Regions from separate parts of the Pseudomonas sp. 43A genome, predicted to be linked through region 1. Evidence: predicted binding sites of a transcription regulator. Region 1 holds the regulator's gene; each other region holds the start of a gene.
What was found. The regulator sigma-54, encoded in region 1, starts transcription at its own class of promoters, with help from an activator protein. The targets are predictions, from matches to a motif close to ANTGGCATNNANNTTGCTNT.
Positions count from the first base shown of each region.

Region 2: glnA (glutamate--ammonia ligase) is a predicted target of sigma-54. The motif match lies at 4,844-4,863, and genes of this name have one in related genera.
Region 3: HUW52_RS06085 (pilin) is a predicted target of sigma-54. The motif match lies at 3,906-3,925, and genes of this name have one in related genera.

Region 1 covers NZ_CP054880.1:6,094,718-6,105,280, forward strand. The annotation lists gene lptC (LPS export ABC transporter periplasmic protein LptC) at 1-393, shown strand, start outside; gene lptA (lipopolysaccharide transport periplasmic protein LptA) at 380-925, shown strand; gene lptB (LPS export ABC transporter ATP-binding protein) at 925-1,650, shown strand; gene HUW52_RS26920 (RNA polymerase factor sigma-54) at 1,838-3,328, shown strand; gene hpf (ribosome hibernation-promoting factor, HPF/YfiA family) at 3,402-3,710, shown strand; gene ptsN (PTS IIA-like nitrogen regulatory protein PtsN) at 3,723-4,187, shown strand; gene rapZ (RNase adapter RapZ) at 4,190-5,047, shown strand; gene HUW52_RS26940 (HPr family phosphocarrier protein) at 5,063-5,338, shown strand; gene HUW52_RS26945 (hypothetical protein) at 5,470-6,525, shown strand; gene HUW52_RS26950 (ZIP family metal transporter) at 6,581-7,474, opposite strand; gene HUW52_RS26955 (superoxide dismutase) at 7,505-8,116, opposite strand; gene HUW52_RS26960 (hypothetical protein) at 8,118-8,558, opposite strand; gene HUW52_RS26965 (aspartate ammonia-lyase) at 8,586-9,962, opposite strand; gene HUW52_RS26970 (hypothetical protein) at 9,943-10,350, opposite strand.
Region 2 covers NZ_CP054880.1:659,255-669,817, forward strand. The annotation lists gene ntrC (nitrogen regulation protein NR(I)) at 1-570, opposite strand, end outside; gene glnL (nitrogen regulation protein NR(II)) at 567-1,652, opposite strand; gene HUW52_RS02905 (DUF4124 domain-containing protein) at 1,884-2,507, opposite strand; gene HUW52_RS02910 (DUF4124 domain-containing protein) at 2,504-3,019, opposite strand; gene glnA (glutamate--ammonia ligase) at 3,344-4,750, opposite strand; gene thiI (tRNA uracil 4-sulfurtransferase ThiI) at 5,078-6,532, shown strand; gene typA (translational GTPase TypA) at 6,672-8,492, shown strand; gene HUW52_RS02930 (YkgJ family cysteine cluster protein) at 8,821-9,258, opposite strand; gene HUW52_RS02935 (glycogen/starch/alpha-glucan phosphorylase) at 9,519-10,563, shown strand, end outside.
Region 3 covers NZ_CP054880.1:1,369,764-1,380,326, forward strand. The annotation lists gene HUW52_RS06070 (A24 family peptidase) at 1-823, opposite strand, end outside; gene HUW52_RS06075 (type II secretion system F family protein) at 825-2,042, opposite strand; gene pilB (type IV-A pilus assembly ATPase PilB) at 2,045-3,745, opposite strand; gene HUW52_RS06085 (pilin) at 3,972-4,403, shown strand; gene HUW52_RS06090 (BON domain-containing protein) at 4,701-5,057, shown strand; gene HUW52_RS06095 (DUF2845 domain-containing protein) at 5,343-5,639, opposite strand; gene HUW52_RS06100 (DUF748 domain-containing protein) at 5,639-8,590, opposite strand; gene HUW52_RS06105 (class I SAM-dependent rRNA methyltransferase) at 8,810-9,826, opposite strand; gene HUW52_RS06110 (oxygenase MpaB family protein) at 9,965-10,563, opposite strand, start outside.

The sequences.
Region 1 (10,563 bases):
GGCAAGGTGCAGTATGAAATGACCTCCGAAAAAGCCGAGCACGTGAAGGCAACCGACGTCACGCTCGTGACCAAACCCGACCTGAACATGTATCGCGGAACGGAATTTCCGTGGCACGTGACCAGTGAGCGCGGTGAAGTGAACTCAGGCGGTACCGAAGTCGAACTGATCGACTCGGTACGCGTTGCGCGCACCGATGAAAAGAAGCGTGACATCCTGATCACTTCCACTCGCATGACCGTGTTCCCGCAGCAGGAATATGCGCAGACCGAGCAACCCGTTAGAATCGACGGCGCTGGCGGTGTATCGACTGGCGTTGGAATGAAAGCGTACCTGAAGGAAAGCAGGATACACCTGCTATCGAACGTAAGAGGACAGTATGAGGCTCGTTAAAACCCTCCCTATTTTGCTCAGTCTGGGCGCAGCACTGGGAAGCGTGAGCGCCTGGGCTCTGCCGAACGATCAGCAGCAACCTATCCGCATTCAGGCCGACGACGCCCAACTGGATGACAAGAACGGCATCGCTACCTATAAGGGTGATGTGATCATCACCCAGGGCTCGATGATCGTTAAAGGCAACACCGTCACCATGACTCGCGCACCGAATGGCGATATCGACGTAGTGACCTCCGTGGGCAACCTGGCTTACTTCGAGCAGTTGCAAACCCAGGGCGATACCAAACCGGTTCAAGGCTACGGCGTGACGATTCAATACCATGCCCAGCAAAACCGCGTCGTACTGATCGACAAGGCCAAGGTCGTCGACAAAGACGGCAACGTCACTCAGGGCGAGAAAATCGTCTATGACACCGTGAAGAAACTGGCCAGCGCCGGCCGCGCTACCGGCAGCAAGGTCACCGAGACGCGTCCGCGCATCGACATGGTGATCCAGCCGAAGAAGAAAACCGACGAGAAAACCCAGTAATGGCAACTCTGAAAGCTCAGCACCTGGCCAAGGCCTATAAAAGCCGCCAGGTCGTGCGTGATGTCAGCCTGTCGATCGACAGCGGCCAGATCGTCGGTCTGCTCGGCCCGAACGGTGCCGGCAAGACCACGTGCTTCTACATGATCGTTGGCCTGGTGCAGGCCGATCAGGGCCGCGTACTGATCGATGATCTGGACGTCAGCCATCAGCCAATGCACGGCCGTGCAAAGGCCGGCATCGGCTATCTGCCGCAAGAAGCGTCGATCTTCCGCAAACTGTCGGTGGCCGACAACATCATGGCCATCCTCGAGACCCGTCAGGAACTCGACAAGGCCGGTCGCCGCAAGGAGCTGGAAAGCCTGCTGCAGGAATTCCACATCAGCCACATCCGCGACAACCTCGGCATGAGCCTTTCCGGTGGTGAACGCCGCCGGGTGGAAATCGCTCGCGCGCTGGCAACGGCACCGAAATTCATCCTGCTCGACGAACCGTTCGCCGGTGTCGACCCGATTTCGGTCGGCGACATCAAGCAGATCATCCACCACCTCAAGGCCAAGGGCATCGGTGTATTGATCACCGACCACAACGTCCGTGAGACGCTGGACATCTGCGAAACCGCGTACATCGTCAACGATGGCCAGCTCATTGCTGAAGGCGATGCAGAAACCATCCTGGCCAACGATCTGGTCAAGGAAGTGTATCTGGGTCACGAGTTCCGCCTGTAAGCGTAACAGTGCCCGGTGCGCCGCCCGGGCGCTGTTTCGATTCAAGCAGGATTTAATACGCTTTAATTGTTACAGCGCTCTAGGCAAACACTTCAGTTTCAGGCATATAATTTGCTTAAGTTTGGCGCCCCGGCGCCCTGTAGTGGATGGCGCATAGCGCCGGCGAATAAGGTGTTAAGCCCCTGCCATGAAACCATCGCTAGTCTTGAGAATGGGCCAGCAGCTGACGATGACACCGCAGCTGCAACAGGCCATCCGCCTGCTCCAATTGTCGACCCTGGATCTGCAACAGGAAATCCAGGAGGCTCTGGAATCCAATCCGATGCTCGAACGCCAGGAAGAAGGCGACGACTTCGACAATTCCGATCCGATGGCCGACAACGCCGAACAGAAACCCACCGAAATCCAGGAACCCTCCTATCAGGAAACCGCCCCGACGGTGGACAACCTCGAGGACGGCGAATGGAACGAACGCATCCCCAACGAGCTTCCGGTCGACACGGCCTGGGAAGACGTTTACCAGACCAGCGCCAGCAGCCTGCCCAGCAGCGATGATGACGAGTGGGACTTCACCACCCGCACCTCCGCTGGCGAGAGCCTGCAAAGCCACCTGCTGTGGCAACTGAACCTCGCGCCGATGTCCGACACTGATCGCCTGATCGCCGTGACCCTGATCGACTGCATCAACAATCAGGGCTACCTGGACGAAACCCTCGAAGAAATCCTCGAAGCGTTCGATCCGGAACTGGACATCGAACTGGACGAAATCGAAGCCGTTCTGCACCGCATCCAGCAGTTTGAACCGGCCGGCATCGGCGCCCGCAACCTTGGCGAGTGCCTGCTGCTGCAATTGCGCCAGCTGCCAGCCAAGACGCCTTGGCTGGCTGAAGCCAAGCGTCTGGTCAGCGATTACATCGACCTGCTGGGCGGCCGCGACTACAGCCAGTTGATGCGGCGCATGAAGCTCAAGGAAGACGAGTTGCGCCAGGTCATCGAGCTGGTGCAAAGCCTCAATCCGCGTCCGGGCTCACAGATCGAGTCCACTGAAGCCGAATACGTCGTCCCTGACGTCATCGTACGCAAGGACAACGAGCGCTGGCTGGTCGAGCTGAACCAGGAATCGGTGCCGCGCCTGCGCGTCAACGCCCAGTACGCCGGTTTTGTCCGTCGCGCCGACACCAGCGCCGACAACACTTTCATGCGCAATCAGTTGCAGGAAGCTCGCTGGTTCATCAAGAGCCTGCAGAGCCGCAACGAAACCCTGATGAAAGTAGCCACCCAGATCGTCGAGCATCAGCGCGGTTTTCTGGAGTACGGCGACGAAGCCATGAAACCGCTGGTGCTGCATGACATCGCCGAAGCCGTGGGCATGCACGAATCGACGATTTCCCGGGTGACCACGCAGAAATTCATGCATACCCCGCGCGGTATTTATGAACTGAAATACTTTTTCTCCAGCCACGTCAGCACCTCTGAAGGCGGCGAATGCTCGTCCACGGCGATTCGCGCGATCATCAAAAAACTGGTTGCCGCGGAAAATCAGAAAAAGCCGTTGAGTGACAGCAAGATCGCTGGTTTACTGGAAGCACAAGGCATTCAGGTGGCTCGCCGCACCGTCGCCAAGTACCGCGAATCCCTCGGGATCGCGCCTTCGAGCGAACGCAAGCGGTTGATGTAAGCCACGTTACAGCGTTCCAGTGGCAGGCTATCCAGCCTGCCGCTTTATGCACTGGCAACGAAGGAGAAGCTGTATGCAAGTCAACATCAGTGGACACCAACTGGAAGTGACCCAACCTCTGCGTTCCTATATCGAGGAAAAACTCCAACGACTGGAGCGACATTTCGACAAGATCACCAACGTGCAAGTCACGATGTGCGTCGAAAAGCTGAAGCAGAAAATCGAAGCCACCTTGCATATTCCCGGCAGCGAAGTGGTCGCCAACGCAGAAGATACTGATATGTACGCTGCGATCGACTCACTCACCGACAAGCTGGATCGCCAACTCAAAAAGCATAAGGAAAAGACCCAGAGCCTCCTCCAGGGCGCGACCGGTCGTTAACACCCCTAACCCATGATCCGACTTGAAAACATCCTGACCCCCGGCCGTTCCCTGGTGAACGTGCCGGGCGGCAGTAAAAAGAAAGCCCTCGAACAAATTGCCAACCTTATCCATAAAGAAGTGCCGGATCTGGCCATGCAGGATGTCTTCGAGGCATTGATTGCCCGTGAAAAACTCGGCTCCACCGGTTTTGGTAACGGCATCGCCATTCCCCATTGCCGCCTCAAGGGTTGCGAAGCACCCATCAGTGCACTGATGCACCTTGATGCACCGATCGATTTCGACGCCATCGACGGCGCCCCGGTTGACCTGCTTTTCGTATTGCTTGTCCCGGAAGCCGCAACCGATGCGCACCTGGAGTTGCTGCGTCAGATCGCCAGCATGCTCGATCGCAAGGATGTACGCGAAAAACTGCGCAGCGCTCAGAGCAACGAAGCCTTGTATCAGGTTGTCCTGGACGAGCAGAACGGGCAGTAATCATGCGCTTGATCATCGTCAGTGGCCGTTCCGGCTCGGGTAAAAGTACCGCATTGGATGTCCTTGAGGACAACGGCTACTACTGCATCGACAACCTGCCGGCAGGCTTGCTGCCGGAACTGGCCGAACGTGCGCTGATTCACACTGAACTGGCGCAGCCGCTGGTGGCCGTATCGATCGATGCGCGCAACCTGCCGAGCCACCTGACGCGCTTTCCCGAACTGCTTGAAGATGTGCGCAGCAAGCACATCCAGTGCGACGTCCTGTATCTGGATGCCGACGAAGAAACCTTGCTCAAGCGTTTTTCCGAAACCCGCCGTCGCCATCCGCTGAGCAATGCCAACCGCTCCCTGGCCGAGGCGATCCAGGATGAAACCGCCCTGCTCGGCCCGATTGCCGACCTCGCGGACCTGAAGATCAACACCACCAATCTGAACCTGTATCAGCTGCGCGACTCCATCAAGCTCCGTCTGCTGAACCAGCCGGAGCCGGGCACGGCGTTTCTGGTCGAATCATTCGGCTTCAAGCGCGGCATGCCGGTGGATGCGGATCTGGTGTTCGATGTGCGCTGCCTGCCCAATCCGTACTGGAAGCCGGAACTGCGCGCGCAATCCGGTCTCGATGAACCGGTAGCCGAATACCTGGCATCCCAGCCCGAGGTCGAAGAAATGTTCCAGGACATTTTCACCTACCTGCACAAATGGCTGCCGCGCTTTGCCGCCAGCAACCGCGCCTATGTCACCATTGCCATTGGCTGCACCGGTGGGCATCACCGCTCCGTCTACCTGACCGAACGCCTGGGTCAGGCCCTGCAGAAAACCCTGAAGAACGTCCAGGTTCGCCACCGCGACCTCACTTAAAGGATTCACACCGCGATGCCTGCTCTGGAAATCGAAATTATCAACAAACTGGGCCTGCATGCCCGTGCATCGGCCAAGTTCGTCGGGGTGGCCGGGCAGTTTCCGGATTGCTCGATCAGAGTGGGCCGTACGCCGGAAACGACCGTTGATGGCAAAAGCATCATGGCGATGATGATGCTCGCCGCAGGCAAGGGCACGAAGATCTATTTGAGTACCGAAGGCCATCAGGAACAGGAAGCGCTGGACTCGCTGGTGGCGCTGATCAACAACTATTTCGATGAAGGCGGTTGATTGAGTTGATCCCACAACAGATGCCCTTGGCGATGAACATGGACAGTGTGCGTCTCATCTGCTCGCTTCAGTAATCGCCCGTAGCACATTCCCGAGCAATGATCGCTCCATGAGAAAAAGGACTTTTCGCAGTGACAACAGACCCCTACAGCATTGTTATTAGTGAGCCAGACGATGGCAACTTGCTTTCGCTGCCCGTCGATCGCGAGAAACTGAGCAGTTTCATTTCTGGACTACTTGGCCAGCCACAATCGATCGAAGGAGAGATGCACGGTATTTTCAATATTGACCATGAATGGCTTTTGCATATTCATGCACTCCTTGACCAGCGGATCAGACAGAATCACTCCACACTGACGGCTTTCAAGGGCTCAATATTTTTCAAGAACGGAAAGAAGCGCACCCTTGAAACGCTGGACTCGTTTCTGCATTACTCAGAAACGAAGAAAATGACTTCTGTGGCGGTTCGCCTTACGTGGACCTACCTGATTAATTTCCCCGACAAGTCCATTCCCGAAAAGCAGGAAATAACTTTTTACGCGGCAGCAACTCCACCACAGGCCGCGGGACCTATGGACCCGATCAGGTGGCTGCTGTCCACGAGATCCGAGCCGGGTGTCATCTCCTATAAAATCCACCACACCGAACGCAGTTGGGGTGACGACATCGATACGATATTGGGCCAGCAAGTTGAACTTGCAATGGAAAAACCCAATCGTTTCACCTCGCTCCTTTCGACGTCCTTGTTCTTTCTGACGTTTGTACTTTTTCTGGCCGGGGCCATGTTGCCGGAAGGTATGAATACATTGATTCAGGAACGCCATATAGAAGCTGTTTTTTCGACTTATTCCGTTCAGGCTCAAATACCCACGACCGATCTTGCTTCGGTCGGGGAGAAACTTGATCTGGCCCTTAAAGCGCTTGATCCAAGAAACTCGGCGAATCAGGTCGGCTTCCTGTATCGCGTTGTCAGTCTTCTGCTGACAGGCTTGCTCGCAATGTGGTGTTTCTACTTGTCGGGCAAGGGCAAACCGTCCTATGTGGTACTGAGCAAGGAAACGGAAAAATCACGAGACAAGGAGTTGAGTGCGGTTCGCCGGAATTACCTCCTCGCCACGTTCTCATTCCTGGCAAGTATCGCTGCCGGCGTTATTGGTAACTACGTGTACCTGGCTCTGTCATCCTGACTACTGGAGGCGGGGGGGATACTCTCCCCCTTGAGCACCGGTAAAGGAAACCGAACTACCCCAACGCGGTATCCATCACCATCATCAGACAAAACCCGATCAGAAGCCCGAGGCTGGCCAGCTTGTCGTGACCGTTGCGTCGCGACTCGGGAATCACTTCATGGGTCACCACCAGCAACATTGCCCCCGCCGCCAGTGCCAGACCTAACGGCAACAATACCTGCGCCAGGCTGACCAGCCACGCACACAACAGGGCAAATACCGGCTCGACCAGACCTGACGCCGCCCCGATCAAAAACGCTTTGACCCGCGACATCCCTGCCCCGGCCAGCACCAACGCAATCACCAGACCTTCCGGCACATCCTGCAAGGCGATGCCCATGGCCAGACTGTCAGCATCCGGCATGCCGCCGCCGGCAGACACGCCGACAGCCATGCCTTCAGGGATGTTATGGGCAATGATGGCGAACACGAACAGCCAGATCCGTGGCGGAATCACCGGATGTTCGACAGTGCCGACAAGCATTTCCGGGGAAGCGCCGGAAACCTTGCGATCGACCAGATACAGCCCGAACGCTCCGAGCATGATGCCAAAACAGATCAGGCCACTGCCGCCCCACGGAGTCAGACCGAGGCTTTCGGCGGCGGCAATGCCCGGCACGATCAGCGAAAACGCCGTCGCCGCCAGCATCACCCCGGCGCCAAAACCCAGCAAGGTATCGTTGAGTGCCTGTGGCATGCGCCGAATCACCAACACCGGCACCGCGCCAAGCGCCGTGCCGAGGGCGCAGATCGCGCCACCCTGCAACGCCCGCGACAGCCTCGGCTGCAGATTCAACCATTCCAGCCCGTGAGCGACCAGCAAGGTCATGCCCGCCAACAGCAACAGCGATCCCACTGCGTAACGAAACATACGCCCACTTCCGATCGCCAGTGTTTCAGTGCCCATAGTCAGCCTTGGATTGTTTTTATAGAAGACTTAAACCAGTGCGGCCTGATAGCGCGCAGCCACTTCAGGCCAATTGATCACGTTGTAGAACGCGTTGATGTATTCCGGGCGACGGTTCTGATAACGCAAGTAATAGGCGTGCTCCCAGACGTCGAGACCGAGAATCGGCGTGTTGCCATTCATCAACGGGCTGTCCTGGTTGCCGCTGCTTTCCACGATCAGCTTCTTCTGCGGGGTCACGCTGAGCCAGGCCCAGCCGCTGCCGAAGCGGGTCAGCGCGGCTTTGGTGAAGGCATCCTTGAAACTGTCTAGGCCGCCCAGTTGCTCATCGATGGCCTTGGCCAGTGCACCGTCCGGTTTGCCGCCGCCGCTTGGCACCATGACTTCCCAGAACAGCGAGTGATTGGCGTGACCGCCGCCCTGATTGATCACCGCCGCACGCAGTTTTTCCGGCAGTTGCTGAACACTGGCGACGAGTTTTTCTACCGGCCATTCAGCGTACTCAGTGCCTTCTACAGCGGCGTTTAAGTTGTTGATGTAAGTCTGGTGATGCTTGGTGTAGTGAATCTCCATGGTCTGCGCATCGATATGCGGCTCAAGAGCGTCGTAGGCGTAAGGCAAGGCAGGCAAGGTAAAAGCCATTTCAATGGACTCCATGGTGGTGTGGGGCAGGCGCGCGGCGCGCATTGCCGGTATCCGGGTGCAGCAGACGCTGGGTGCGCGGGTATTCGCCGTGTTCGCTGATGAAATTCAGCAGCTCGACGTAGGTCTTGCTGCTCTGGCGCAGCGCCGCTTCACGCAATGCCAGGCGCTGACGTTCGTCCTGCATGGTCTGCAGCAGCCGTTGATGAATAGCGCAGAGGTATTCGGCGCTCTCCTCCGGCTGATTCAGGCGCAGGTGCAAGTCCGCCAGGTTGTGATGGGAGATGACGCAGGCCGCCACCGCTTCGTCAGCATCCGCCCAGCGTTCGAACAACACTTGCGCCAGGGCCAGGGCCTGCAAGTAAGCCTCGCGGGCGTCGATCAGTTCGCCGAGCATGAAGCAGCGATTGGCCCGTTCGATCGTGCGTTTCCAGTGCTCCATGGTGAGCCTCCAAAGCGGTTGCGGGGTTTACACGCCGCCGGCGGTGAGTTTCTCGGGATTGAGCAACTCTTCCAGTTGGCTGCGCGACAGATTGGTGTGTTCCAGAGCAACGTCAATCACCGCGCGGCCTTCCTTGTAGGCCTGCTTGGCGATTTCGGCGGCCTTCTGGTAACCGATGATCGGGTTGAGCGCGGTGACCAGAATCGGGTTGCGCGACAACGCTTCTTTCAAGCGCGATTCGTTGACCTTGAAGCTGGCGATGGCTTTGTCACCGAGCAGGCGGCTGGAGTTGGCCAGCAGTTCGATGCTGCTCAACAGGTTCTGCGCGATGATCGGCAACATCACGTTGAGTTCGAAGTTGCCCGACTGGCCGGCGATGGTGATCACCGAATCGTTGCCAATGACTTGTGCAGCGACCATGGCGGTGGCTTCCGGAATCACCGGATTGACCTTGCCCGGCATGATCGACGAGCCCGGCTGCAGGGCTTCGAGCTCGATTTCGCCGAGGCCGGCGAGCGGGCCGGAGTTCATCCAGCGCAGGTCGTTGGCGATTTTCATCAGCGACACAGCGGTGGTCTTGAGCTGGCCGGAGACGGCGACGGCGGTGTCCTGCGAGCCGATTAGCGCAAACAGATCCTTGCCCGTGGTGAATTGCACGTCGGTCAGTTGGCTCAACTGACGGCTGAAACGAGCGGCGAACTCAGGGTGTGCGTTGATCCCGGTGCCGACCGCCGTGCCGCCCTGCGCCAACGATTGCAGGCTCGGCAGCAAATCCTGCAGGTGGCCGATGTTGGCCTTGAGCTGCTGCGCCCAGCCATTGAGTACCTGGCTCATGCGCACTGGCATCGCGTCCATCAAATGCGTGCGGCCGGTTTTGACGTGGTGATGCACCTGCCCGGCTTTTTGCTCGATCACTTGCACCAGGTGCAGCAGCGCCGGCAGCAGTTGTTCGTGCAGGGCCAGTGCTGCACTGACGTGGATGGTGGTCGGGATGATGTCGTTGCTGCTCTGGCCGCAGTTGACATGATCGTTGGCGTTGACCGGGTCACCGAGCAGGCGGCTGGCCAGGGTGGCGATCACCTCGTTGGCGTTCATGTTGGAGCTGGTGCCGGAACCGGTCTGGAAGATATCCACCGGAAAATGCTGCATGAAATCACCTTCGAGCAAACCTTGCGCGGCATCGCTGATGGCTTTGCCCTGTGCGGCGCTGATCTGGTTGAGCTCAACGTTGGCCCGAGCGGCGGCGGCTTTGGCGAGGATCAGCGCGCGGATGAATTGCGTCGGCATCGGCTTGCCACTGATCGGGAAGTTATCCACTGCGCGCTGAGTTTGCGCGCCGTAGAGAGCGTCCACCGGCACCTGCAGTTCGCCCATGCTGTCGCGCTCAATACGTGTCTTGGTCATCGGTAAATCCTTGGACTAATTCAATGAGAGGAATCGAGGGAAGCAGTTCGCAAGTGGCGAGCTGCCAGGTGTAGCGTTGCCAGCGATTGAGCCGGCAGTTGCACAGGGACAGGCGCTCCATTTCACGCAACGGGCGCCAGGCTTGATCGAGGCAGATGCTCCGCCAGTGCCACGGCAAGGCGATGTCAGTGGCCGTGTCGAGCAGCAGACGGAAGGAGGTTTCAGCGATGGTCCAAGGCGAGGTCGCGGTGCAACAAGACAGATACCGGCCTTCGGCGAGGTAATGTTCGATCAGGCGCGGCTCATCGGGATCCATCGCGCAACGGATCTGGCGACTCATCCAGCGCCAGCTTTCGAGGTACGGCTGCTCGTGCAAGGCAGAACTCATGATCCGGGGCTCATCCGATAATGAGATTTATTATTAGATGATAATGAGAACCAAAACAAGAGAGCCTGGTTACACAGACCCCATTGTGGGAGCGAGCCTGCTCGCGAAGGCGTCGTGTCAGTCACCATGAAGGTCGGCAGTTAAATCGCTTTTGCGAGCAGGCTCGCTCCCACATGGGTTTCGTGTGGAGCCAATAAAAAAGGCGCGCTACCC
Region 2 (10,563 bases), 1.4 Mb from region 1:
GGCCGCGCGCGGGCTGTGCCGGTGCAATGCGTGGGCGACCAGTTCTTTACCGGTACCGGATTCGCCGTTGATCAGCACGGTGATGTTGGAGTGGCTCAAGCGGCCGATGGCGCGAAACACTTCCTGCATCGCCGGCGCTTCGCCGATGATTTCCGGGGTGCGGGTCAGCGCCGGTACGACTTCCAGGCCTTGCTGCTCTTGCGCGTGCTGATTCGCGCGTTTGACCAGCGACACCGCTTCATCGACGTCAAACGGCTTGGGCAGGTATTCGAACGCGCCGCCCTGATACGAGGCGACAGCGCTGTCCAGATCGGAGTGAGCGGTCATGATGATGACCGGCAGCCGTGGGTGTTGCTCGCGAATTCGCGCCAGCAGATCCAGCCCACTGGCACCCGGCATGCGGATGTCGGAAATGATCACGTCGGGCTGCTGACGGGCCAGGCGACTCATCACGCCATCAGCGCTGTCGAAGCTCTGGGTGGTCATGCCTTCCTGCTGCAGCGCCTTTTCCAGCACCCAACGGATAGAACGGTCGTCATCGACGATCCACACGGTTTCACTACGGCTCATGTCGATGTGGCTCCTTGTTCCAGTGGCAGAAAGATCGAGAAGGTGGTGTGGCCTGGATGGCTGTCACACTCGATCAGGCCCTGGTGCTGGCTGATGATGTTCTGAGTAATGGCCAGGCCGAGTCCGGTACCGTCCGGACGTCCGCTGACCATCGGAAAGAAAATGGTTTCCTGAAGTTCCGCCGGGATCCCCGGGCCGTTGTCGATGATTTCGATCTTGGTCACCAGGCGATGGCGGACATGGCCAATGGTGAACTGGCGCATGGTCCGGCTGCGCAGGCTGATACGGCCAAGGCGCAGCTCGTTCTGGCTGCTGATTGCCTGCATCGCGTTGCGCACGATGTTCAATACCGCCTGAATCATTTGTTCGCGGTCGATCAATACGTCGGGAATGCTCGGGTCGTAATCGCGCACCAAGGTGATGCAGCCCTGGCTTTCGGCTTCGACCAGTTGGCAGACACGCTCCAGCACTTCGTGGACGTTGCACATGGCCAGCGACGGCAACTTGTTCGAGCCGAGCATGCGGTCGACCAGATTGCGCAGGCGATCGGCCTCTTCAATGATCACATTGGTGTAATCGCGCAGGCTGTCTTCCGGCAGTTCACGGGCCAGCAATTGCGCGGCGCCGCGGATGCCGCCGAGGGGGTTCTTGATCTCGTGGGCGAGGCCGCGTACCAGCATCTTGCTGGTTTCCTGCTTGGACAGCTGCGCTTCTTCCTTGGTGATCCGCAGCAAGCGGTCACGCGGATGGACTTCCAGCAGGAGCATGGTCGCGCCGTTGCTGAGGATCGGCGTCACCGCGTAATCCACGGTCAACGTCTGGCCGGTGAGGGCGGTGAGCATCGCTTCACGTTTGGTAAACGGGTGCGCCTGCTCTACCGCTTGGCGCAACGAATTCAGCGCTTCAGTGGATTCAGTGAACAGCTCGCTGATGAACTGCCCATGGCTGCGCTGCCCGCTGATGGCGAGCAGCATCTCCGCCGCCGGGTTCATGTACTCAAGGCGCAATTCGGCGTCGAGCAGGATGGTGGCGGTGGTCAGGTTGTCGAGCAGCAAACGGTGGATTGCGTCGCTAATGGTCATCGGAGCCTCTTTTGGGGGCGGAGCGTGCGCAACAAGCAAGCGTCGGTATCGGGAAAATGCAAAAACCAAACCAAGGCTCCGAAAAGAAGCGCTTAACCCGTGAAACAGGCGTTTTACGCTCGTTTGCGTGGCACAGGGCCAGCTCTCGCGGGTAGTTTCGAACCAAAATGGGTTGGAATGTGAGTACGGTGCAGGCTAATGCACCAATATAGTGCGCAAAGCTGAATGGCGTTAGAAGAAACGCAGGAAGGGGTTTTTCGGCTCGGGCGGTTTGTCTTTCATCGGGCATTCCGGACGGACGCCGTAATCGTCGGTGGTGCACGGTTTGACCTGGCGTTTCTGTGCGAGGGAGATGCGCAGCATGTGGAAAGGCTGGTTGGCAGTGCGTTCCACCGTCCGCCCTTCGGCATCGAGGATTTCCACCGAAAGGTTGTGGCTGCCACGATCAATGTTATTTAGCGGGAAGACCGGGCTCAGTCCCGGTTCGCCGGTGGCTTGGCCATCCAGCAGCAGTCTGTAACGATGACCTTTTTGCAGGCCCGGTTCGCTGGTGACGCTGACGATGATTTCGCCGGCGCTGCTGCGAATGGTTGCATCGGGTTCGGGCACCAGAATGCGCAGCATGTCGTAGTGGAACAGCGGTTGTTCCGCGGATTTTTTCGCGGTGGTGATCGGCGCGGCGGCGGCGGGGTTGGCGGACATGCGATTGCTGGTGGCGACCGGCACTCGCTTGGCGTTGCCGCGCGGTTGGTCGGTATAGACGCGATTGCCTTGCGCGTCGGTATAAGTGAAGACCTCGGCTGAGGCTTGCAGCGACATCAGCGCCGACAGGAGGAACAACCACGCGCGGATCATGGCTTGTGCACTCGCTGCACGCTGAGGGCGACTGGCGGGCTTTGCTGGATGATCGTCTGCCCGTCGATCACTTGCACGGCGAGACGATGTTCGCCGCGATCCACGTTCACCAGTTGCAGGATCGGCACGTTGCTCGGCTGACCGTAGGGTTCATCGTCCAATACCAGTCTTAATTGATGCGGTGGCCGCAGGCGCGGTTTGATCAGCACGTTGACGGTGAACGTGCCGTTATTGGCGCGCAGGGCTTCTTCGGTGGGCAGGCCGGCGAGTTCCAGAATCTCATAGGCATCATTGCGTGCCGGCTGGCGATTGTCAGATTCGGGTGCGGCTGGTGCGTTGGGTGTTTGCGGCTCGACGCGATTGAGCGGCGGCAACTCCACCGGCTGCGCCTTTACGCCGTCCGGCGAGTGATCGCTGTAGACAGTGTTGCCGTTGGCATCGGTGTACTTATAGATCTGCGCGGCAGCGGGCAGGGCGATCAGCAGCAGAATGTAGAGAAAGGTGCGACCCATGACATCGACCGGGATTGAAAACGATGGGGTGCAGCATAGGCCAGACGCGGCGGTTGGCCCAACTCGGTAAGCATCTGGCAACGCCCTCACCCTAACCCTCTCCCAGAGGGAGAGGGGATTGACCGGGTTGCTCTCACAAATTTCACCGACCTGAAATTGCCATGTGAACTCAGGTTCTGAAAAGCATGGAGATCAGTTCCCTCTCCCTCTGGGCGGTCCGACGTTTCGGGAGGGCTAGGGTGAGGGTTTTTTTTGATCTGCAATAAAAAAGGCCTCCCGAAGGAGGCCTCTTTCACTCACGCCGCGTAGCGCAGCGCTACCGGATCAGCAGCTGTAGTACAGCTCATATTCCAGTGGGTGTACGAAGGTACGAACCTTGATTTCTTCTTCGGATTTCAGCGCGATGTAAGCGTCGATGAAGTCGTCGGAGAACACGCCGCCCTTGGTCAGGAACGCACGGCCTTTATCCAGCTCTTCCAGAGCTTCTTTCAGGCTGCCGCAAACTTGCGGGATCTCTTTCGCCTCTTCAGGCGGCAGGTCGTACAGGTTTTTGTCGGCAGCGTCGCCTGGGTGGATCTTGTTCTGGATACCGTCCAGGCCGGCCATCAGCAGTGCTGCGAAAGCCAGGTACGGGTTGGCAGCCGGATCCGGGAAACGCGCTTCGATACGACGGCCACGTGGGCTGTTGACGTAAGGAATACGGATCGACGCGGAACGGTTGCGAGCCGAGTAGGCCAGCATCACCGGCGCTTCGAAACCTGGCACCAGACGCTTGTAGGAGTTGGTGGCCGGGTTGGTGAAGCCGTTCAGAGCCTTACCGTGCTTGATGATACCGCCGATGAAGTACAGAGCGGTTTCGGACAGGCCGGCATAGCCTTCGCCAGCGAAGGTGTTCTTGCCATCTTTGGCGATGGACATGTGCACGTGCATACCCGAACCGTTGTCACCGTACAGTGGCTTCGGCATGAAGGTAGCGGTGCGGCCGTAGGCGTCAGCCACGTTGTGGACAACGTATTTCAGCGTCTGAACTTCGTCAGCTTTTTTCACCAGGGTGTTGAACTTGACACCGATTTCGTTCTGACCGGCAGTTGCCACTTCGTGGTGGTGAACTTCAACGGTCTGGCCCATTTCTTCCAGTGCGTTGCACATGGCAGTACGGATTTCGTGATCGTGGTCGAACGGCGGAACCGGGAAGTAACCACCTTTGATACCTGGACGGTGGCCTTTGTTGCCGCCTTCGATGTCCTGGTCGGACATCCACGAACCTTGTTCGGAGTAGATCTTGAACATCGAACCGGAGATGTCTGACTTGAACTTCACTTCGTCGAAGATGAAGAACTCAGGCTCTGGACCGGCGAAGACGGTGTCACCGATACCGGTGGTCTTCAGGTATTCCTCGGCACGGTGAGCAATGGCGCGCGGGTCGCGATCGTAGCCTTGCATGGTCGACGGTTCGATGATGTCGCACACCAGGATCAGGGTGGCGTCTTCGGTGAACGGGTCGAGCACGGCAGTTTCGTCGTCCGGCAGCAGGATCATGTCGGAGGCTTCAATGCCTTTCCAGCCAGCGATGGAGGAACCGTCGAACATCTTGCCGACTTCGAAGAAGTCGTCTTCCAGCGCATCGCGAGCCGGCATGGTCACGTGGTGCTGAGTGCCTTTGGTGTCCGTGAAGCGCAGATCAATCCACTTGACGTCATGATCTTTGATGAGTTGAACCGACTTCGACATAGTGTCCTCCGGGTGAATTAGGGCTGGTAGTGGATGCCCTTAATAGTGGTGATGCCGGCGCGAATACTCTGCCAAGGCAACCTGCCTCACAAGGGAGCAAATTGCATGCCAGTGCCCCAGCATGGGTTTTTTGCCCCAAATTCACGCTTATTAAGGTGCAAAGCGTCTTAAAGCAGAAAATATCGCCCTTTAATGTAGCGTCATAATCTGCAAATGACCTGTTTTGGTGCATGGAAAACCTTCTGCACATTAACTGGTTAAACCTTGAGCAATTTCCGCTATAATCCGCGCCCCCCTTTTTCGGCTGGCCGTTCGCGCGCTGTTTTCATGAAACTAATCGTAAAAGTCTTCCCCGAGATCACCATCAAAAGCCGACCTGTCCGGACGAAATTCATCCGCCAGTTGGCCAAGAACATCCGCACCGTGCTCCGCGACTTGGACCCGGCCGTGGTGGTGAACGGTGTGTGGGACAATCTCGAGCTGGAAACCCGCATTACCGACGCCAAAGCCTTGAAAGAGATGGGTGAGCGCCTGACCTGCATGCCGGGCATCGCGCACTTTCTGCAGATCGACGAGTACCCGCTGGGCGACTTCGACGACATCACCGAGAAGTGCAAACAGCACTACGGCGCTGCACTGGCCGGGAAGATTTTCTCGGTGCGTTGCAAGCGTGCCGGCAAGCACACCTTCAGCTCGATGGACGTTGAAAAATACGTTGGCAGCAAGCTGCGTCGTGAGTGCGGTGCCGCCGGTATCGACCTGAAAGCGCCGGAAATCGAAGTCCGTATCGAAGTTCGCGACAAACGGTTGTTTGTGATCCACAGCCAGCACAACGGCATCGGCGGCTATCCGCTGGGTGCGTTGGAGCAGACGCTGGTATTGATGTCCGGCGGCTTTGACTCGACCGTTGCGGCCTACCAGATCATTCGTCGCGGCCTGATGACGCACTTCTGCTTCTTCAATCTCGGCGGTCGTGCCCACGAACTGGGCGTGATGGAAGTCGCGCATTTCATCTGGAAGAAGTACGGCAGCTCGCAACGCGTGCTATTTGTCAGTGTTCCGTTCGAAGAAGTGTTGGGCGAAATTCTCGGCAAAGTCGATAACAGTCATATGGGCGTCGTATTGAAGCGTATGATGTTGCGCGCGGCGTCCAACATCGCAGACCGCCTGCAGATCGAGGCGCTGGTCACTGGCGAGGCGATCTCCCAGGTTTCGAGCCAGACCCTGCCGAACCTGTCGGTGATCGATTGTGTGACCGACAAGCTGGTCCTGCGTCCGCTGATCGTGGCGCACAAGCAGGACATCATCGACACGGCCAACGAGATTGGCACCGCCGATTTCGCCCGGCACATGCCGGAGTACTGTGGGGTCATTTCGGTCAATCCGAAGACTGCCGCCAAACGCGGTCGCGTTGAGCACGAAGAGAAAGAATTCGACATGGCGGTGCTCGAGCGTGCGCTCGAAAACGCCAAACTGGTGCCGATCGATCGGGTGATCGACGAATTGGGCCAGGACGTACAGATTGAAGAAGTCAGCGAAGCACTGGCCGGCCAGATCGTGATCGACATCCGTCACCCGGATGCCGCCGAGGATGAGCCGCTGGAACTCGCTGGCGTAGAAGTACAGACGATGCCGTTCTACGCAGTGAACGCTCGTTTCAAGGAGCTGGATCCGACTCGCCAGTACCTGCTGTATTGCGACAAAGGCGTGATGAGTCGCCTGCATGCTCACCATTTGCTCAGTGAGGGGCATGCCAATGTGCGCGTTTATCGACCGAGCTAAGTGCCCGGGGCTGTTTGCCTGTGGCCTGCGTCACCGGCCCCCCGACACCGCCGTCAAGCTGTAACGGCCATGCCGGACACTACTGCTAATCGCTGCCAAGACTTGTCAGCAAACCGAATCCTCTGATCGAGATACACAAGTGATCGAAAATCTACGCAACATCGCCATCATTGCCCACGTTGACCATGGTAAAACCACCCTGGTAGACAAACTCCTGCGTCAATCCGGCACTCTGGAGCGCAACGAGCTCAACGACGAGCGCGTGATGGACTCCAACGACCAGGAAAAAGAGCGCGGTATTACCATTCTGGCGAAAAACACCGCCATCAACTGGAACGGCTACCACATCAACATCGTGGACACCCCGGGCCACGCCGACTTCGGCGGCGAAGTTGAACGCGTAATGTCGATGGTTGACTCCGTTCTGCTGCTGGTTGACGCTCAAGACGGCCCTATGCCGCAAACCCGTTTCGTGACCAAGAAGGCTTTCGAAGCCGGCCTGCGTCCAATCGTGGTGATCAACAAGGTTGACCGTCCAGGCGCGCGTCCGGACTGGGTTCTGGACCAGATCTTCGACCTGTTCGACAACCTCGGTGCTACCGAAGAACAACTGGACTTCCAGGTTGTTTACGCCTCGGCCCTGAACGGCATTGCCGGTCTGGATCACACCGCCATGGCGGAAGACATGACCCCGCTGTACCAAGCGGTAGTCGACCACGTTCCGCCTCCGGCTGTTGACCGTGACGGCGCGTTCCAGATGCAGATCTCTGCTCTGGACTACAACAGCTTCCTGGGTGTTATCGGCGTTGGCCGTATCGCTCGTGGCCGCGTCAAGCCGAACACCCCGGTTGTGGCGATCGGTGCCGACGGCAAGCGCCGTAACGGCCGTATCCTGAAACTGATGGGTCACCACGGTCTGCACCGCATCGACGTTGAAGAAGCTGCAGCAGGCGATATCGTTTGCATCAGCGGTATGGACTCGCTGTTCATCTCCGACACCCTGTGCCACCCGGACACTGTCGAGGCGATGAAGCCTCTGACCGTTGACGAGCCAACCGTTTCGATGACCTTCCAGGTAAACGACTCGCCATTCTGCGGTAAAGAAGGCAAGTTCGTGACGTCCCGTAACATCAAGGACCGTCTGGACAAAGAGCTGCTGTACAACGTTGCACTGCGCGTTGAAGAAGGCGACACCGCTGACAAGTTCAAGGTTTCCGGCCGTGGTGAGCTGCACCTCTCGGTACTGATCGAAACCATGCGTCGCGAAGGCTTCGAGCTGGCCCTGGGCCGTCCTGAAGTGATCATTCGTGAAGTTGACGGCGTCAAGCAAGAACCGTTTGAAAACGTCACCATCGACATCCCTGAAGAAGCACAGGGCAAGGTCATGGAAGAGATGGGTCTGCGCAAAGGCGACCTGAGCAACATGGTGCCGGATGGCAAGGGCCGTGTTCGTCTGGAATACAACATCCCTGCTCGCGGTCTGATCGGTTTCCGTAACCAGTTCCTGACCCTGACCAACGGTGCTGGCATCCTGACCTCGATCTTCGATCGTTACGACACCGTCAAGTCGGGCCACATGTCCGGCCGTCAGAACGGCGTTCTGGTTTCGGTTGAAACCGGCAAGGCTCTGACCTACTCGCTGGAAACCCTGCAGGCTCGTGGCAAGCTGTTCGTAGAACACGGCCAGGAGATCTACAACGGTCAAATCGTTGGTCAGAACAGCCGCGACAACGACCTGGGTGTGAACCCAACCAAAGGCAAGAAGCTCGACAACATGCGTGCTTCGGGTAAAGACGAAACCATCGCTCTGGTTCCACCAGTGAAGTTCACTCTGGAACAGGCTCTGGAATACATCCAGGAAGACGAGCTGTGCGAAGTCACTCCTAAGTCCATCCGTCTTCGCAAGAAGATCCTGGACGAAAGCGAGCGTACCCGCGCTGCCAAGAAAGCCAAGAACTGAGTCATTAGTTCAGGCTGAATGAAAACGCCCCCGGTCGCGAGACCGGGGGCGTTTTTGTTTGTCTGGGGGGAAATGTGGATTGAGTCTTGAAGATCAAGAGCCCCTCACCCTAGCCCTCTCCCAGAGGGAGAGGGGACCGAATGGGGATATTCATGAGATGCATCGACTTGAAAGAATTCTGCTGAATCCATAATCGATTTGGTGGGGCTGTACCGAATCTATAATCGACTATATTTTTCAGGTCGATGTCAGGCGCAAGACACCTCGGTCGGCCCCCTCTCCCTCCGGGAGAGGGCTGGGCGGGCGGCGTTCCGATGAGGGTCAGCTTTTAGAACTTCTCGATAGCGCGGAAATTCTGCACGCGCTCAACTTCCTTCGGCTTATACGCGCAATACCCCGGGCGCGGCCCGATCTTCGGGTGATTGCGGCAGGTATCCGGGCGCTTGTCATAAATGGTGCACAGGCGGCTCTTACGATCCAGGTAGTAGCAATCGTTGTTGCTCATGCGCTGCAGGGTGAAGATGCCGGACTTCTGGTTGAAGCGCTCGACCAGGCCTTCCTTCTGCAAACGCTTGGCGATGTTCTTTGGCGGATCGCCCAGTTCGAACTCGTCGACCACACCGATGCGCACCAGATCCTTGATCTTCACCTCAACCGGCAGCGTGCAGCAGCTGGACACGCAGGAACCGCACATCGGGGCTGAGTATTTTGCCCACGTATCGAGACGATCGATCTCGGCGGCGGCAATCAGGTTGGGCTTCATCATCGGGAGTTACCAGGCGTGTGTGCATCAGGGCGCGCGATCATACCGGGACTGGTGGATTTTTGAACAACCTTTCGCCAGATTTTTTCTGCGTACAGGCACATTGCCGGACAATTCGGCACGGCCCCTGCATTCATTAGCTCATCCGCCAAGGTAATGCCGGGCCATCTCACCGTCTCAGGAAATACTGCCGAACCAGAGCCTCGACCGTCGGTCAGACCGTCTAGGCTCAGACAATTCCCCGCTCGCTCGAGGTCCCATTGATGACTCAAGAACCACTAGTTCGCGAAGCAGAGGTGGCCGCATTCCGCGACGCCGTCCTGACCAAACTCACCTACGCGGTGGGCAAAGACCCCGATCACGCCTTCGACCATGACTGGTTCGAAGCCATCGCGTTGGCTGCGCGTGATCACATGGTCGAACACTGGATGGACCACACCCGGCAGATCTACCGCAAAGGCCAGAAACGGGTGTATTACCTCTCGCTGGAATTTCTTATCGGCCGTTTGCTCTACGACAGCCTGAGCAACCTAGGCCTGCTCGATGTCGCCCGTGAGGCGCTGACCGAACTCGGCGTTGATCTGGAGCGCATTCGCTTGCTGGAGCCCGACGCGGCGCTGGGCAACGGCGGCCTCGGTCGTCTGGCGGCGTGCTTCATGGAAAGCATGTCGACCCTCGGCATCGCTGGCCACGGTTACGGCATTCGTTATGAACACGGTTTGTTCCGCCAGGCCATTGTCGACGGCTGGCAGCAGGAGCAGACCGAGCACTGGCTGGATTTCGGCAACCCGTGGGAGTTTGAACGGCCGGAAGTCGTCTACTCCATCGGCTTCGGCGGCAGCGTTGAAACCGTCACCGACGTTTCCGGCAAATCCAAACAGGTCTGGTCACCGGCGGAAACCGTCCGCGCGATTGCTTACGACACGCCGGTGGTCGGCTGGCGCGGGGCGAGCGTCAACACCTTGCGCCTGTGGCGTGCCCGCGCCATGGAAGATTTGCACCTGGAACGCTTCAACGCCGGTGACCACTTGGGCGCCGTCGCCGAGGTTGCTCGCGCCGAAAGTATCTCCCGCGTGCTTTACCCGGCGGACAGTACCGAAGCAGGGCAAGAGCTGCGCCTGCGTCAGGAATACTTCTTCGTCGCCGCCTCGTTGCAGGATCTGCTGCGTCGCCATCGCAACATGCACACCTCGGTACTGACCCTGGGCGATCACGCGGCGATCCAGCTCAACGACACCCACCCTTCGATTGCCGTTGCCGAACTGATGCGCCAACTGGTCGACGTCTACGACGTCGCGTGGGACGCGG
Region 3 (10,563 bases), 2.1 Mb from region 1:
AGAGCAAGGCAATCCAGCCGGCAATGGCCAGATAGGGGCCGAAGGGGATCGGTGTCGAGGTTTTCTGTTCGCGCAGGCGTAGTAAAATCACCCCGATAATGGCTCCGACCAGTGATGACAACAGAATCGTCAGTGGCAGAATCTGCCAGCCACCCCACGCGCCGAGTAGCGCCAACAGCTTGAAATCACCGTGGCCGATGCCGTCCTTGCCGGTGAGCAGTTTGAACAGCCAGAACACTGACCACAGCGCCAGGTAACCGGCCACCGCGCCCCACAGCGCATCGTGCAACGACACGAACAAGCCGAAACTGTTGACGATCAACCCCAGCCACAACAACGGCAGCACCAGCACATCGGGCAGCAGTTGATGTTCGGTGTCGATCAGACTCATCGCCAGCAGACCCCAGGTAAGGACAATCAGCAGGCACGCCGGCCAGCCAAAGCCGAAATGCCAGGCCACGAATGCCGAGAGCAGAGCGCAGGCCAGTTCGGTCAGCGGATAACGTTTGCTGATAGGTGCAGCGCACGCGGAACAGCGCCCCCGCAGCCACAGATAACTGAGCAGCGGAATGTTTTCCCACGGACGGATCCGGTGGGTGCAGTGCGGGCATTCGGAGTGCGGCAGCATCAGGTTGTAGGTCGGCAGTGGCGTCTCGCCGGGCAAGCCGAGTACGTCGTGGGCCTGCTGGCGCCAATCGCGCTCGAGCATTTTCGGCAGACGCCAGATCAGCACGTTGAGAAAGCTGCCGACCACCAGACCCAGCAACAGGGCAGTGAAGACAAAGGCCAGCGGATACAGGGCAAACAGTTCGTCGATAAGCATGTCAGATCGCTGAGCCGAGTTGGAAAATCGGCAGATACATGGCCACCACCAGCCCGCCGACGATTACCCCCAGCACGACCATGATGAATGGCTCCATAAGGCTGGTAAGATTGTCGACCATGTTATCCACTTCCTCCTCGTAAAACCCCGCGACCTTGTCGAGCATTTCGTCCAGCGCGCCGGACTCTTCGCCAATCGCCGTCATCTGCACGGCCATGTTGGGGAAGACCCCGGTGCTGCGCATCGAGAAATTCAGCTGCATGCCGGTGGAGACGTCCTGGCGAATGCGCAGCACCGCGCGCTTGAACACAACGTTGCCTGTGGCGCCGGCCACCGAGTCGAGCGCTTCCACCAATGGCACACCGGCAGCAAACGTGGTCGACAGGGTTCGGGCAAAACGGGCGACCGCTGACTTGTACATCAGCGTGCCGACCAAGGGTAGTTTCAACAGCCAGGTGTCTTTGCGATCACGTAGCGCCTGGGAGGTTTTCAGTGCGTGACGAGTGCCGAAAATCGCCGCGACCAGCGCGCCAAGAATCGCCCACCACCATTGCTGCATGAATTCCGAAAGGCTGATCACCATCAGCGTGAAGGCCGGCAGCTCAGCACCGAAACCGGAAAAAACCGACTGAAACTGCGGCACCACTTTAACCAGCAGAATTCCGGTCACAACCGCTGCGACCAGCACCACGGCGGAGGGGTAAGTCATGGCTTTCTTGATCTTGGCCTTGAGCCGTTCGCTTTTTTCCTTATAAGTCGCGACCCGTTCGAGCAAGGTGTCGAGCGCGCCGGACTGCTCGCCGGCATCGACCAGGTTGCAATACAACTCGTCGAAATACTGCGGCTTCTTGCGCAGGGCTGTGGCAAAGCTGTTACCGGCCGCGACCTCCTGTTTGACCTCGTCGACCAGCTTGCGCATGGCCGGGTTTTCAAAGCCTTCGCCAATGATGTCGAACGACTGCAGCAGCGGCACACCTGCCTTCATCATGGTCGCCATTTGCCGGGTGAACAGAGCGATGTCCTGGGCCTTGATGCGTTTGCCAAAACTCAACAACGACGCGGATTTTTTGCGCACCTTGCCGGGATTGATCCCCTGTTTACGCAGTTGTGCCTTGATCAGCGCCGGGTTTTGTCCGCTCAGCTCACCGGTGACTTTGCTGCCTTTCCTGTCCGTACCTTCCCAGGCGTAGATACTGATTTTTGCTGCCTTGACCGCCATGTTCAGTCCTTGGTGACCCGGTTGATTTCTTCAAGGCTGGTGATGCCTTGCATGGCTTTGTGCAGCCCTGAGGTGCGCAAGTCGTCGAAGCCGTCGCGGCGCATTTGAATGTCGATTTCCAGCGAGTTGCCTTCGGCCATGATCAAGCGTTGCAACTCCGGTGTGTTTTTCACCACTTCATAAATCCCCACGCGTCCCTTGTAACCGCCGTTGCAGTGATCGCAACCGACCGGCTCGTAGATCGTGAAATGGCCGATGCGTTCCTCGGGGAAACCTTCCTTGATCAGGGTTTCGCGTGGGATCTCGATGGGCTTCTTGCAGTGGCTGCACAGCTTTCGCGCCAGGCGCTGAGCGATGATCAGGCTGACCGAGGTGGCGATGTTGAAGCCGGGGATGCCCATGTTGTGCAGGCGCGTCAGGGTTTCCGCGGCGCTGTTGGTGTGCAGGGTCGAGAGCACCAGATGACCAGTCTGCGCGGCTTTGATCGCGATCTCGGCGGTTTCCAGATCGCGGATCTCGCCGACCATGATCACGTCCGGGTCCTGCCGTAGAAACGAGCGCAGCGCCTGGGCAAAGTCGAGGCCCTGTTTGGGATTGACGTTGACCTGGTTGATGCCTTCCATGTTGATCTCCACCGGGTCTTCGGCGGTGGAAATGTTGATGTCGACGGTGTTGAGGATATTCAGGCCGGTGTACAGCGACACGGTTTTCCCCGAGCCGGTGGGGCCAGTGACCAGAATCATGCCTTGAGGCTGCTTGAGCGCGGCCATGTACAAGTCTTTCTGCACCGGCTCGTAGCCGAGCGCGTCGATGCCGATCTGTGCGCTGGACGGATCGAGGATCCGGATCACCACTTTTTCGCCCCACAGGGTTGGCAGGGTGTTGACCCGGAAATCGATCGACTTGCTCTTCGACAGGCGCATCTTGATCCGCCCGTCCTGCGGCTTGCGCCGCTCCGAAATATCGAGACTGGCCATGACCTTCAAACGTGCAGCGATCCGCCCGGCCAGTTGAATCGGCGGTTTGGCCACCTCGCGCAGGATGCCGTCGGTGCGCACTCGCACCCGGTAGTTCTTCTCGTAGGGCTCGAAGTGCAAATCGGAAGAACCGCTTTTGATCGCGTCGAGCAACATCTTGTGAACAAAACGCACCACCGGCGCATCGTCGGCGTCGAGTCCGCCAATCGTGTCTTGCTTGCTGTCATCGATGGATTCGACATCCAGGCCGTCAAGATCGACATCGGCCATGTCTTCCAGGCCACTGGCGTGGGTGTCGAAGAATTTCTCGATGGCGTCGGTGAGCTTGTCGTCCTCGACCAGAATGGCTTCGGTGCTTAGCCCAGTGCTGAACTGGATGTCGTTGATCGCTTGATGGTTGCTCGGGTCGGAAATCCCCACGAACAGCTTATTGCCGCGCCGCCACAAGGGCAGGGCGTGATGCTGGCGCACCAGTTTTTCGCTGACCAGCCCTTTGGGCTGCGTTTCTTTGTCCAGGCAATTGAGATCAAGGAAGGCCATGCCGAAGTGCTCGGAGGCGATCTCTGCGACCTGCCAGCTCTTGACCAGTTTGTTCTGCACCAGATAGCTGACCAGCGACAAGCGATTACGCTGAGCCTGTTGCCAGGCTTGCTGGGCACTCTTTTCTGTCAGCAGTTCGGCCTGCACCAATTGCTTGGCCAGACCGCTCAGAGCGATGTCATTCATGGGGATTCCGCACGCTTGCAGTTCATGACTTATAGCCTAGTCAAGTGACAGCGCCAAACACGGCCAGTGCAGGTGACAAAAAGTGTCAGATAGTGCGGTTGCAGGTTGTAGGAAATGGCGGTGTGCGCGCTTTGCGCCCAATGTGCGGGGCTTCGAAGGCATTGGCATGGCCTATGCTGCACCCCTTTCAGATCATGAGATTTCGACTCATGCATGGAGCGTGTCTATGAAAAAACAACAAGGTTTTACTCTGATCGAGCTGCTGATCGTGGTGGCGATCATCGGGATTCTGGCGACCATCGCCTTGCCGCAGTATTCCAAGTATCAGGCGCGGTCGAAGGTGACGGCGGGGCTGGCGGAAATCAGTGCGCTGAAGGTGCCGTTTGAAGACACCATCAATCAAGGTACAAATCCTACCCTGGCAATCGTGAAGGGGGATGCGGTGGCCACTACATCCAACTGTGCATTGTCGGCTACAGGTACCGCCGCTGACGGCGCGGGATCGATCGTGTGTACGATCGCCAATGCTCCGGCACCGGTGCTGGGTAAAACCATTACGCTGACTCGCTCTTCGGGCACCGGCGCTGGTGTCTGGAGCTGTGCTACCACGGTGGCACCGGATTATTCGCCAAAAGGCTGCACCGCCAGCGGTACATAAGTTGAATTTGTGCTGAACAGAATGCCCCGCAATGCGGGGCATTTTTCATTGCACAGCACATCACAAAAGCTTCAATAATTTCAGAGTCTTAGGAACTTTCCGAAAAACCGCAACTTGCATGTGAATATTGCGCAAGTCATGCAAATTGCATGATTTCGGAAATATCTATAATTGATAACTTATTGATTTATATGAACTTTATTCGAATAGAAAAGTTGGCACAGCGTTCGCAAATACCTTGGTAACCCTGCTGACAAGACAACCAGCAGACTTTCCAGAAAAACAGGAGTTACTCGTATGAAGAAGTTCGCTATCACTGCCGCTGCTGCTACCGCGCTGACCCTGACCATGGCTTCCGGTGCGTTTGCACAATCCACTCAGGCTACCCAGGCTCCAATGACTCTGGCTGCCGGTGAAATGACCAAGGCTAAAGAAACTACTTCCGATACCTGGATCACCACCAAAGTCAAAAGCGACCTGGTCACCGAAAAAGGCATCCCTGGCACTGACATCAAGGTAGAAACCAACAAAGGTGTTGTATCCCTGTCGTCGACTGTAGCTATCACCGAAGCTCAGAAAACCACCGCAGTGAACATCACCAAGAAAATCAAAGGCGTCAAAGCGGTCTCCGCTGACGGCCTGAAAGCCGAGTAAGGCATGACTTCTCGCCTGGACCGGGAGAAGACGCGACAGACGGGCCGAGCAATACGTCTGCCGCAACTTTAGAGTTCATGCGAACGGTCACACGGATGTGACCATTACAGGCCCCGCCACTTGTGTCGGGGCCTGTTCTATTTCAGGGGCGAAAGAATCGAAGGGCACCGCAAAACAACTGTGGGAGCGAGCTTGCTCGCGAAAGCGGTATGCCAGTCACAATGGATTTGACTGACCAGACGCCTTCGCGAGCAAGCTCGCTCCCACATGGGTAAGTGATTTGGATCAGTTTCCGCGTTTGCTGGTGATCTGCCGCAGGCGATTGCCTTCGAAGCGCAGGTATTGGTACATGCCGTTGCTCGGGCCGTAGCTCCATTCCTCGACCTGAAACTCTTCGCGACGATTGGCGCTGCGCTTGTAGCCGAGCACATCACGGCTGACCGGTTCGCCACACTTTTGCAGGACTTCGCTGGAGCGGTCGCCAAGGCTGATCAGTTGACTGCCGCAGCGCAGCGTATCGGATGCCAAGGTGTGGCTGGCCACGAAGGTCATTGCAATCAAGGCCAGCCACTGCAGTTTCATCATTCGGCATCCAGATGCATTTGCGTGACCACGCGGCCATCGCTCTCGGCTTCACCGAGATTGGCGTCGATGAAGTACACACGGTCGTCTGCCAGTTGGCCTTTATCGACCAGATAGTCCTTGATGCTGCTGGCGCGGTCCTGACCCAACTGACGCAACAGCACGTCGCTGCCACTCCAGAACTTGATCACGCCTTCGCGCATCTTCGCCGTACGTTCTTCCTTGCCCAGATCCTTCCATTCGGCCGGTGGCTGGGTTTTCAGACGGGTGCGGTAAATGCCTTCGAGCAGTGGACCTTTTTCGCTGTCTGGCACTTGCAGCAATGAAGCCTGGGCCGGGACCTTATCGCCGCGGCGCTGGAGCATCTTGTAGTAGTTGTATTGGTATTCACGTTCCAGACGCTGCTCGGCGAGCAACGGGCCATCGCTGCTCTGTGCGGCGGTGCCTTCGATTTCCAGGCGCAGGGCAGGACGTTCCTTCAACGCTTGCGACAGTTTGACCAGCGCCGCTTCGGCATCCTTGCTCAAATCGCTAGAGCCCGGGGCAAACGACACGGTGCCAAGGTCTTCCGAGCCGCCGCCACTGATCAGCCCGCCAATCATCTTGAATGGCGCGGCAGCGGCTTTGACGATCAGGTTGCGCAGGGTCTGCCAGACAATCGGCATCACGCTGAACTGCGGGTTGTTCAAATCACCGGTCACCGGCAACTCGATGGAGATCTTGCCGTCGACGTCCTTGAGCAGGGCAATCGCCAGTTTCAGCGGCAGGCTCACGGCATCCGGGCTGTCGACTTTTTCGCCGAGCTGCAATTGCTCGACCACCACTTTGTTTTCGGCTTTGAGCTGGCCCTTGGTGATCAGGTAATGCAGGTCGAGGTTGAGCCGGCCCTTGCGGATGCGGTAACCGGCAAATTTGCCGGAGTAGGGCGTCAACGTTGTCAGCTCGACGCGTTTGAAACTGGTGGCGATGTCGAGGCTGGCCATCGGGTCGAAGGGATTGACCGCGCCCTTGATGGTCACCGGTGCATAACGGTCGACCTTGCCTTTGATGTCGACGCTGGCTGGTTTCGCCTGACGGCTGTCGATGGTGCCGATCTGGCCGTTGAGCTGCTGCACGGCGGTGGCGAAGTTCGGCGTCAGGCTGAAGTCGGCGAAGTTCGCCGAGCCGTCATTGATCGCGATGCCACCGATGTGAATACCCAACGGTTTCTCGTTGCTGGCCGGTTTGGCTGCCGTGGTTTTTGCGCCGCTGTCGGCCGGTTGCGGGATCAGCAGGTCGTCGATGTTGGTGGTGCGATCGTCGTTGATCATGAACCGCGCATACGGCTGGAACAGGTTGACCTTGTCGATCCACAGGCTGTCGCCGTGCTGGTAGTTCAGGCCTTCGACCACCACTTGCTGCCACTTGAGGAAGTCGCGGGTTTTCAGGGTGTCGAGGGTGTGCAGTTGATCGATCTGCGCGCGGCCGGTGACGCTGAGCGCCAGTGGTTCGGTGCTCTTGAGATTGACCTTAAGGTCACTGCCGAGCATGCCGCTACGCAGTTCCAGGCGAATGAACGGATTGATGTAGGACTGCGCGACGCGCAGGTCGATGTCCGAGGTTTTCACGTTGAGCTGGGCGTTGACCGGGGCTAGATTGACCGTGCCGTCGGCGGTGATCTTGCCTTGCTTGCCCACGCCGCTGTCGAGCTTGAGCTTGAAGGGCGAACCGTTGAGGCTGTCGAAGTCTTGCAGATCGACGTTCAGCGGCGTGATATCCAGTGCCACCGCAGGTGTTGCCGAACGGTCGGCGAGATGCACGGTGTAGTTACGCAATTGCACGTCTTTGAGCAGCACTTGCCAAGGCTTGCTCGGCGCAGTCGGTTCAGCTTTCGGCGAGTCGGCAGCCGCCGGCGTACTCGCAGGTTCAGCAGCGGCTTTGGCGGCCGGTTTCGACGGTTGGCTGGCGAACAGTTTCTGCCAGTCCAGTTGGCCATCGGCTTCGAGGGCGGCCCAGGTTTCCAGTTTGTTGCTGCGGATCTTGCCGACCACCACTTGCTGCTTGGCCAGGTCCACCGAGGTCTCGCTGACGTCGAGGCGCTCGAGTTTCGCCAGTGGGCGTCCGTCCGGTGCCTTGATCGCGAAGGGCGCGATGCTGACGGCGACGTTGTTCAGCAGCAGTTCGGTTTCTTTCGACAGATTGAGTTTGTAGTCGGTGCTGAGGCTGATCACACCGTCTTCGAGCACCAATGGCACCGAATCACGCACGTAAGGCCAGAAGGCTTTCATCTTGCCGTCAGTGATTTTGAGGGTGCCTTCGGAGGTGAACGGGATCAGGCTGAAGTTGCCGCTCCAGTCGATTCGCCCGCCGGCGGGGCCGATGGCGACCAGGGTCATGTCGGCGCTGTCTTCGGGCAGGGTGCTGAGGTTTTTCAGCTCGAAGCTGAGGTCGTCGTAGAGGAATTCGATCGGCTCGCTCGGGCGCACGTCCTCAAAGTGCACGACGCCGCCGGCCAGTTTGATGTTGTCGATGCGCAGCGGGAAGGGCTTGGCGTCCGGGTCGGCCGGTGTCGGCTCGCTGGCCGGCACATTGAACAGGCCGAGCAGGTTGAGCTTGCCGTCTTTGGCGAAAAGGATTTCGCTCTTCGGCTTGTCCAGCTCGATGTTGGCCAGATGCAGGGCTTTGGTCCACAGGCTGTCGATTTGCAGGTCGGCGTACAGGCGATCGAAGCCGATCTGCTCCTTGCCCGGTTCGCCGATGACCAGCCCCCACAGGGTGACTTCAAGGCTGAACGGGTTGAGCTCGATACGCTGGATATGCGCGGGCACCGTCGCGTAGTTGGCCAGTTGCTGATTGGCTACCCGCAGAGCGATGCCCGGCAAAATCAGAAACCCCAGCAGGCTGTAGAGGGCCAGAGCAGTCAACAGGGCGCCAATCGCGCGAATCAATCCTTTGGGCATGTGCGGCTTCATCTGTCTGAATCGGAGTGCCTTGGAGTATGGCACGCGATTCTGGTTCCGAAGTACCTCGCATGGGGCAGGATTGTTCAGATTTCTCTGTAATCACAAACACTGTGGGAGCGAGCTTGCTCGCGAAAGCGGTCGTTCAGTTGATAAATATGCCGACTGACATGACGCCTTCGCGAGCAAGCTCGCTCCCACAGGGGGATAGTTGTTAGCCGTACGCAAGTGTCACAGCTGCAGGATCAGGGTTTTCAGCGGCGGTTGCTGATCCATGGACGGGAAGTCCGCGCCGGGAGTCATCACGCTCCACTCGCGCACTGGCCGTCCGGCCTTTTCGGCACAGCGCAGCACCTGCTCGCGCCAGTCGTCCATGCTGACTTTCGCCAGGTTGTTGCAGCAGATCAGCACGCCGTTGTCGGCGGTGCTCAGCAGGGCCGGCTTGAGCAGGCTCTGATAGTCGCGCAGCAGGTCGACGGTGCCGAATGCGCTCTTGGCCCACGCTGGCGGATCGAGCAGCACCAGGTCGTATTGGCGCTGTTCCAGACGCTGATAGCTCGGCAGTTTCTGTCCACGGCGCTGACTGATCGGCAGGCCGGCGAGTTGGCGAATGGCCGGAAAGTAGTCCGACTGGATGAACTGCATCTCTGGCAACTGCGGGTTGAGCAGACCGTTTTCGCGACCGACCGCCAGATTGCCTTCGGCGAAATCCAGATTGCACACTTCACGCGCACCACCGGCCGCCGCACTGAGGCCGACGCCGCAGGTGTAGGCAAACAGGTTGAGCACGGATTTGCCCTTGGCGTGATCCTTGACCCAGCCGCGCGTGTTGCGCAGGTCGAGGAACAGCAGTGGGTCTTGTCCGGCATGGCGCCCGCGTACGCGGTAGTTCAGGCCCCATTCGTGACCGACCAGATCGGCCAGTGCAGCGTCTTCGGCTTTGTAGACTGCGTCTTCGCGGTCGATGCGCGAGTTGCCGCGAGAACGGTCGTTGTAGACCAGCAAGGTTTCCAGGCCGAGGGTCTGATTGACCATGGCGTGCAGTTGCAGCAGGTCATCACGCTCCAGCGTCTGGTGAAAGCTTTGCACCAGCAGTTGCGGGCCGTAGCGGTCGATGGTCAGACCGCCAGCACCTTCCTGGCTGCCGTGGAACAGCCGATAACAATCGGTGCCCTGGCGGTGCAGCTCGGCCAGCAAATCCTGGCGTTGTTCGAGGGCGGCGCGCAGCGCCTGATTCAAGGAAGACATGCGGGCGCCTTGCTGGAGAGAATGGGGGCGCGGGAGTTTAGCAGCTTGGCGGGTAACCGAGGTGCTGCCTTCGCGAGCAGGCTCGCTCCCACATGGGAATGCATTCCAAATGTGGGAGCGAGCCTGCTCGCGAAGCTTTTAAGTCAGCAAACCCATCCGGCGTTTGGCCCGCTGCACCGAACCATTGCGCATCGCCCAGCGCAGCATCGGCGCACTGCGTCTGACGCTGGCGCGAATCAGTTGCCGTTGCAGCGAACTCTGCCGGACATCAAGCATGTCGCTGGCCCAGTCCGGCAGCAGATCGATACCGGCCTTCATCATCAAATCGCCAAACGGCCGCGCCAGAACACTGGGCGCCGGCGCGTCGAGCAACAGGCGCAAGACTTCGCGGCTGCGGTCATCGCAGAGCAACTGCGGGCGCACGCGTTGCAGATACTCGGCCACGGCTTGCCGCGATTTCGGCACATCCCGCGCGCCCAAACGTTCAGCCACCACGGCAATTTCCGCGTAATAGCGATCCTGATCCGCGCCTGACAACTGCGGATTGCGATAGCGTAAATGTGCTGCAAGAAAGTTACTGACCTCGGCTACGTGCACCCAGGTCAGCAAATCCGGATCGCTCGCTGCATAAGGCCGGCCATCCGGTGCATTGCCGACCACTTGCAGATGAATGGTGCGCACTTTCTCGATCAGCCAGTCGGCATCCCGCCGCGAACCGAAGATGGTGCCGGAAACAA